DNA from 2 places in the Marinoscillum luteum genome. Region 1 is predicted to be linked to the other one. Evidence: riboswitches for the same ligand, from Rfam matches in the RefSeq annotation. Region 1 holds a riboswitch; the other holds the start of a gene.
What was found. Region 1 has a riboswitch for S-adenosylmethionine ahead of ACHKAR_RS14655 (O-acetylhomoserine aminocarboxypropyltransferase/cysteine synthase family protein). Riboswitches for the same ligand answer to the same signal wherever they lie in the genome.
Positions count from the first base shown of each region.

Region 2: linked by a shared signal. The riboswitch ahead of ACHKAR_RS21300 (nitrite reductase) and the one ahead of ACHKAR_RS14655 (O-acetylhomoserine aminocarboxypropyltransferase/cysteine synthase family protein) in region 1 are both predicted to bind S-adenosylmethionine.

Region 1 covers NZ_JBIPKE010000018.1:264,410-268,291, reverse strand. The annotation lists gene ACHKAR_RS14665 (alpha/beta hydrolase family protein) at 1-542, opposite strand, end outside; gene sucD (succinate--CoA ligase subunit alpha) at 685-1,557, shown strand; SAM riboswitch class I at 1,691-1,781, shown strand; gene ACHKAR_RS14655 (O-acetylhomoserine aminocarboxypropyltransferase/cysteine synthase family protein) at 2,029-3,354, shown strand; gene ACHKAR_RS14650 (homoserine O-acetyltransferase family protein) at 3,347-3,882, shown strand, end outside.
Region 2 covers NZ_JBIPKE010000020.1:865,935-869,816, forward strand. The annotation lists gene ACHKAR_RS21300 (nitrite reductase) at 1-1,614, opposite strand, end outside; SAM riboswitch class I at 1,953-2,062, opposite strand; gene ACHKAR_RS21305 (amidophosphoribosyltransferase) at 2,235-3,882, opposite strand, start outside.

The DNA of each region.
Region 1 (3,882 bases):
CTGGGGATATCTATTTTTCCACCCATGGTCCAGCCCGGCAAGTAGCGGTAGATGGCCACAGTGGTGGGTATTAAAATATACCAGAAAATCAGTACATACAGCCACCAAAAGCCCTTCCAGTGTCCATTATAGGCAGATTGAGACCCAACAAAGTAAGCTGATCTAATGCGCCCATTGTTGGCCGCTTTTGGAAAAATCTGCCCCGCCACACTGTGACCTATTAGGAAAATTTTATCATATTTTTTATTCGCCCAGGCAATCACGCTATTGAGGTCTTTGTCTCCCCAGTCGCTCATTTTGCAGCGCTCGTCTTTGACCGAGCTGTGCAGCGAGTCTCCTATCCCCCGATAGTCAAAAGTGATCACATCAAATTCTTTGTATTGGCAAGCGTAGTCTGCAAACCCTTTGTAGTAGCGCTGAGGGGCCCCAGCCGCAGGGCTCACGATGATCAGATGTGCGCTTTTGGCATCCCCTGAAAAAAGCGTAGCGCTTATTTTAGTTTTATCCTCCGAAATGATCTGAAACCCTTCAGCCTTATGCATGCCTTGTTTTTATACTGAATTTGCCGATGTGGCGGATGACATCTGACTGCCGCAAATGTATTATAATACTTTATATTCACAATCCGTTTGGCAATGTGTCCATTTCAAATATTTTTGCAACTCAAATAGAAACCAATCCAAAATGAGCGTTCTAGTTAATAAAGATTCTAAAGTAATCGTACAGGGCTTTACCGGCACTGAAGGAACCTTCCACGCCACTCAGATGATTGAGTATGGCACGAATGTAGTAGGAGGCGTAACTCCAGGCAAAGGTGGACAAAGCCACCTGGACAAACCTGTGTTTAATACTGTGAAGGATGCCGTAGATGCAACAGGTGCTGACGTATCTATCATCTTCGTGCCACCAGCATTCGCTGCTGATGCCATCATGGAAGCTGCTGATGCAGGCATCAAGGTTATCATCACCATCACAGAGGGTATTCCTGTGAAGGACATGATGAAAGCCAAACCTTACGCCATTGCCAGAGGAGCCAAACTGGTAGGGCCAAACTGCCCTGGGGTGATCACTCCGGGTGAAGCCAAAGTGGGCATTATGCCAGGTTTTGTATTTAAGAAAGGAAATATTGGGATCGTTTCTAAATCAGGAACATTGACCTACGAAGCAGCCGATCAGGTAGTAAAAGCAGGATTGGGTATTACTACCGCCATCGGTATTGGAGGAGATCCTATCATCGGTACTTCTACCAAAGATGCTGTACAGTTGCTCATGGAGGATCCGGAGACTGAAGGGATCGTGATGATCGGTGAAATCGGTGGAAACTACGAAGCTGAGGCAGCCAAATGGATCAAAGAAAATGGCAACAAAAAGCCTGTAGTAGGATTTATTGCCGGCCAAACAGCACCTCCCGGAAGAAGAATGGGCCATGCCGGAGCCATTATCGGTGGCGCAGATGACACTGCTGCCGCCAAAATGAAGATCATGGCCGCCAATGGCATCCATGTGGTCAACTCCCCTGCAGATATCGGGGAAGTCATGAAAAAAGCATTGGGCTAATAACTTTAGTTCGATTAGATATAGATAAGCCGGTCAGAATTTTCTGACCGGCTTTATTTTTTTATTGCCCTTCTTTTTTTTTGCAAACTAATTTTTCCGTGTTACGTTTGTGCTCTCAAATCGATAAAGCATCGATTTATAAAGAAGCGCTGAGAGACAGGCTCTAAGAAGCGCTAGCAACCCCCACCCTAAACGGGAAGGTGCTAATTCCTGATATATAAATTGATAGTTATGAAATTCAACAAAAACACTTTTGCGAAAGCAACTGCTTTTTTGCCAAGCATTGAAGCAAGGTTATCTATTTCACATTCTCCGATCGACAGAGGGTTCTGTTGTATGTGTTACTACTGCTAATTCCGCAGGTATTGTTCCTTTTAGTTATTGGAAAATCCGCAGGCCGATTCATGTATTGTCTTTGGTCATAAAAGCATACCCCATATACTATTCTAGAATCTTAAAAAATATACACTCATGTCAGCATTAAAATTTGAAACCTTACAACTACACGCAGGCCAGGAAATAGACCCCACTACAGGATCACGGGCTGTGCCTATTTATCAAACTACTTCATTCGGATTCAAAAACTCCGAGCACGGCGCTAACCTTTTCGCCCTGAAGGAATTTGGAAACATCTATAGTCGGATCATGAATCCCACCAATGATGTATTCGAGAAGCGTATCGCTGCACTGGAAGGGGGAGTGGCCGCATTGGCGGTAGGCTCCGGGCAAGCTGCTCAGTTTATCGCACTCAGCAATATTCTGGAGTCTGGTGACAACTTTGTGTCCAGCTCATTTCTCTATGGCGGCACTTACAATCAGTTTAAAGTAGCCTTCAAGCGCCTCGGCATTAAAGTGAAGTTTGCTGAAAGCGACCAGGCCGAAGAGTTTGAGAAATTGATCGATGAGAAAACCAAAGCCATTTATCTGGAAACCATCGGCAATCCGGGTTTCAATGTGCCTGATTTTGAGGCGATCGCGGCAGTAGCCAAAGCAAACAATATTCCACTCATAGTGGACAATACTTTTGGAGCCGGTGGCTACCTCTTTCGACCTTTGGAGCATGGGGCTTCAGTGGTCACTGCCTCGGCTACCAAATGGATCGGTGGCCATGGCACAAGCATTGGCGGTGTGATCGTAGATGGTGGAAATTTCAACTGGGGCAATGGAAAATTCCCGCAGTTTACCGAGCCTTCTGAGGGCTATCACGGATTGGTCTTCTGGGATGTGTTTGGAGAAGGAAATCCGCTAGGTCTGCCCAATATTGCCTTTGCTATCCGAGCCCGGGTGGAAGGTCTAAGAGATTTTGGACCGGCACTCAGCCCATTCAATAGCTTCTTGCTTTTGCAGGGACTGGAAACTTTATCACTGCGCGTGCAGCGCACCGTGGATAATGCATTGGAGCTGGCACAATGGCTGGAGCAGCACCCACTGGTAGAAACCGTCAACTATCCAGGTCTGAAAAGCAGCAGCTATCATGAGCTTGCCAAAAAATACCTCAAAAACGGGTTTGGAGGAGTGCTCTCATTTACCCTGAAGGGAGAAAAAGAGTTGGCCACACAACTAGTAGATAATCTAGAGTTGGTCAGTCATCTGGCCAATGTGGGGGATGCCAAGACGCTGATCATACAGCCTGCGGCCACCACCCACCAGCAATTATCCAATGAAGAACAATTAAATGCGGGCGTACTTCCCAACCTGCTCAGAGTCTCTTTGGGCATCGAGCACATCGATGATATCAAAGCGGATTTCCAGCAGGCTTTCGAAAAAATATATGCAGACAATCAAGTTAATGCCTAATACCATCGAACAAATACAGCCAAAATCTGCGATCCTCAAAGTAGAAGAACCGTTCATCCTGGAGTGTGGAGACACACTCCGGAATGTCCGGATTTCCTACACCACCTACGGTACGCTCAATAGTGAGAAGACCAATGTGGCCTGGGTGTTTCATGCCCTCACTGCAAACGGGAACCCCGCGGAGTGGTGGCCCGAGCTTGTGGGTCCCGGTAAGGCTATCGATCCGGAAGATAAGTTCGTCGTATGTGCCAATATGCTGGGCTCATGCTACGGCACCACCGGACCAAAAAACTATAACTTCCCTCTGGTCACGATCCGTGACATGGTGAATGCTCACAAGCTACTGAAAGCGCATTTGGGAATCGAAACCATCCATCTGGGAATCGGTGGATCTATGGGTGGACAGCAGCTTCTGGAATGGGCCGTGGAAGAGCCTACACTTTTTGATCACATCGTACCCTTAGCGACCAACGCTTTCCATTCCCCATGGGGGATTGCCTTCAACGAAGCGCAGCGAATGGCGCTGGA
Region 2 (3,882 bases), on a different contig from region 1:
ATCATAGAAGTATCGTTTTCCCCTTCTTCTAAAGTAAGCGTTGAAATACTCCTCCTCAGTGGCATTTTCCTCATAGTCATTGAGCAAAGTCCTCACCGTATCCGGAATTCGCTTGGTAGGTATTTTGATAACCTTCTCTGCAATATTCCCTTTTCCATCTGGATCAAGCCCTCCGCCTATCACCACCTGCATGGCTGGAGATACCTTGTCACCGTTCTTGATGCTACTGCCATGGAAGCCAATATTGGCCACCATATGCTGGCCACAAGAGTTCATACATCCGCTTATTTTTATTTTAATCAAAGTTTCATCCACCAGGTGGGGAAACTCATCACGGATCAAATCTTCCAAAACAAGGGCCAGTGCAGTACTATTGGTCACCCCAAGGTTACAGGTGTCTGTACCCGGGCAGGCTGTCACATCCGCGAGGGTATCAAAGCCCGGAGCTGCATAATCCAACTCCTGCAAGGCCTGGTACACCGCGGGGATATTCTCCAGACGGATGTATTTGAGTAGCAACCCCTGGTTGAGGGTAAACCGAATGTCTTCAGCAGCATATGTTCGAGCTATGTCAGCCAGTTTTCTTGCCTTTGGTGATTTGATGTCTCCAAGAGGTATTCTCACTTTCACGGCGTAGAATCCTTCCTGCTTCTGCTCAAACACGTTGGTGAGAAACCATTCCTTATAAGCAGTATTGGGCTCAAAATCACCCACTCCCAAGATCGACTGATCCTCAGGCACTTTGGTGATCACCTTTTTGGTGTTGATCTTGTAGGTCTGATGCTTCAGAGATTTGCGCTCTTCTTCTATCAGTTTCATGAACCCTTCAAGACCGATCCCCTTGTTAGGCTCTATCAGATACTTCAGTCTCGCTTTGTGTCTTCGCTCCCGCTCTCCGTACCGATCAAACACCCGAAGGCCTGCTTCTATAAAAGGAATCAGTTCATCCTGAGGTAGGAAATCATAAGCCAACTGCCCCATAAATGACTGAGCACCAAGCCCACCACCTACAATCACTTCAAATCCGTAGGCGCCATTCTTGATCTTAGGAATAAACCCAAAATCATGGATATAAGTGAATGCCGCATCCGACTTAGAGGATGAAAAAGCAATTTTCACCTTTCTCCCCATTTCCTGACAAATGGGGTTTCTGAGGAAGTACTCAAATACCCCCTGAGCGTAGGGAGATACATCAAACGGCTCCTCGGGATCAATACCCGCATATGGAGAAGCCGTCACGTTGCGAACGGTATTACCACAAGCCTCCTTGGTGGTCACCCCTACGGACTCCAGAGCCTCCCACATTTCCGGTGTATCCTGCAGCCTCACAAAATGAAGTTGGATATTTTGTCTGGTAGTGAGGTGAAGGTTACCATTCGTATATTTTTCTGAAAGATTGGCCACCGTCTCCAGCTGATCCGGGGTGATTTTCCCAAACGGCAGCTTCAAACGAAACATCTGCACGCCTTGCTGACGCTGCCCATAAACTCCTCTGGCCAGACGAAAAGACTTGAAACGCTCCTCAGGTATTCTGCCAAGATTAAAATCCTGGATTTTATCCTTGAGCTCTTTGATGTCGGCTTTGGCCTCTTTGCTGATGTCTTTTGTGATCATTTTTTTGTTTTTTCTATAAAAAAAGCCCCTGAATGAAGTCTCCCGGGGCTTTAGTTACACAATGAAAATATTTTATTTATTTCTGGTGCTTCCCGGGATGTCATGTACAAATGCAGCATATGCAACACACGCATGCGCAGCAACAACATGACATTAGAAAGAATAAAGGGTTACAATTGAACTTAAAAGGCATTACGATAAAAGTTGTTGGATAAAAAGGTGCTGTATTTCAGTAAGGGATAGGGATCACTTACAACAACAGCAACAACAACTCATCGAATGTCTCGAGAGGTCAATTGACTTAAAAAAGAAGGTTGTTTGTAAATTCATGGTCAATTAATTCATATTTATTCCGGCAACCGCCAGAAACAGGAATTAGCACCTTAAACATTGCTTTCAGGTTGCTAGCGCTTCACAGAGCCCGTCTCTCCACGCTTCTTTATAAATCAATTATACGCTAATTGATGTGGCAAAGGTGAGTCACAAAACTGAGACTTCAAAACTTCCGAATCAAAATAACGATAACTTGTATTGAAAAATTCAATTTTTCAAAATTTTACGCTCTTATTTCCAATTTTCGCAAATGAACCACTGGCATTTCCAGCATTTCACTTCCTACGTTAATAAGCGCGCACCTCGGAGCCTTTCATAAAATTCATAAAGGCCTTATTCACCACCCGATTTCCCCCAGGCGTAGGATAATCACCCGTAAAGTACCAATCGCCAATATGGTTAGGGCATGCCTTGTGTAGGTTTTCTACCGTTTGATAGACCACTTCCAGTTCAGCTTTCATGCCTTTAGGTCGGACAATATTCGTAATCATGGCTGAAACTTCATCGTAAGTGAAAGGAGCATACAGTTCCTTCACAAAGTTGGGCTGATTTTTATCTCCCGTGCTGGCCAGACATTTTTCATATACCTCGTCCAACAGATACTCCTTATCATGCTTCTGAAGCAAGGCAAGCACCGCCCTGAAGGCCACAAAATCCTTCATCTTACTCATATCTATCCCATAGCAGTCCGGGAATCGTATCTGAGGAGCAGATGATACAATCACCACTTTTTTAGGCTCCAGCCTATCCAGCAGTGTCAGAATACTTTTCTCCAAAGTGGTACCCCTCACGATAGAATCATCGATTACCACGAGTGTATCTTTTCGCTTGTTGATCACCTCATAAGTGGTGTCATATACGTGCGCCACCAGATCGTCTCTGTGCGCATCATCGGTAATGAAAGTTCGAAGTTTGGCATCCTTCAACACTAACTTCTCCACCCTTGGGCGAAAAGAAAGTAACTCTTCCAGTGAATCCGCACTGGGCTTCTGATCGAGTATAATATCCTTTCTCTGGGCAATGAGGTAATTATCAATACCTCTGAGGAGGCCCAAAAAGGAGGTTTCCGCTGTATTGGGGATGTACGAGAAAACCGCATTTTTCAGGTCAAAATTGACCGATTTGAGGACGCTCGGGATAAGTAGTTCTCCCAATTTCCGGCGCTCATTGTAGATATCAGGATCGGTACCTCTGGAAAAATAAATCCGCTCAAAAGAACAGGACTTTTTCACCCTTGGCTCAATAAACTTCACCTCCCTGTAGCTACCATCTTTCTCAATGATCAGTGCATGACCCGGTGGTATTTCACGGATCTCATTGTAATTACATTCGAAGGTGGTTTTGATGGCTGGCTTCTCTGAAGCCACTACCACCACATCATCATCGGCATAGTAGTAGGCTGGTCGTATGCCATTGGGATCGCGCGCTACGAATGCTGCGCCATACCCCAGCATCCCCGTCATGGTGTATCCACCATCAAAGTCGCGGCAGGACTTTTCAAGAATACGCTGCAGATCGAGTTCCTGCTCTATGATGTCCGTGATTTCAATATTGGTTTTAGTCCCCCTGTATTTATTGAAAACTGCCTGATTGGCTTCATCCAAAAAGTGGCCAATTTTCTCCATCACGGTAACGGTATCCACCATTTCCTTAGGGTGCTGCCCCAAAGAGACCAGCTTGTCAAAAAGCTCGTCCACGTTAGTCATGTTGAAGTTGCCGGCCATCACCAGGTTTCGACTTCTCCAGTTATTTTGTCTTAAAAAAGGATGGCAGCTTTCGATCCCGTTCTTTCCATGTGTACCATACCTCAGGTGACCCAGCCATACTTCACCGGTGAAAGCATAATTATCTTTCATCCATTGAGCATCGTAGAAGCTGTCGCCTCCTTCCTTCTTTGCTTTATTATATTTTCTGCTGATTTTGCCGAATATGTCC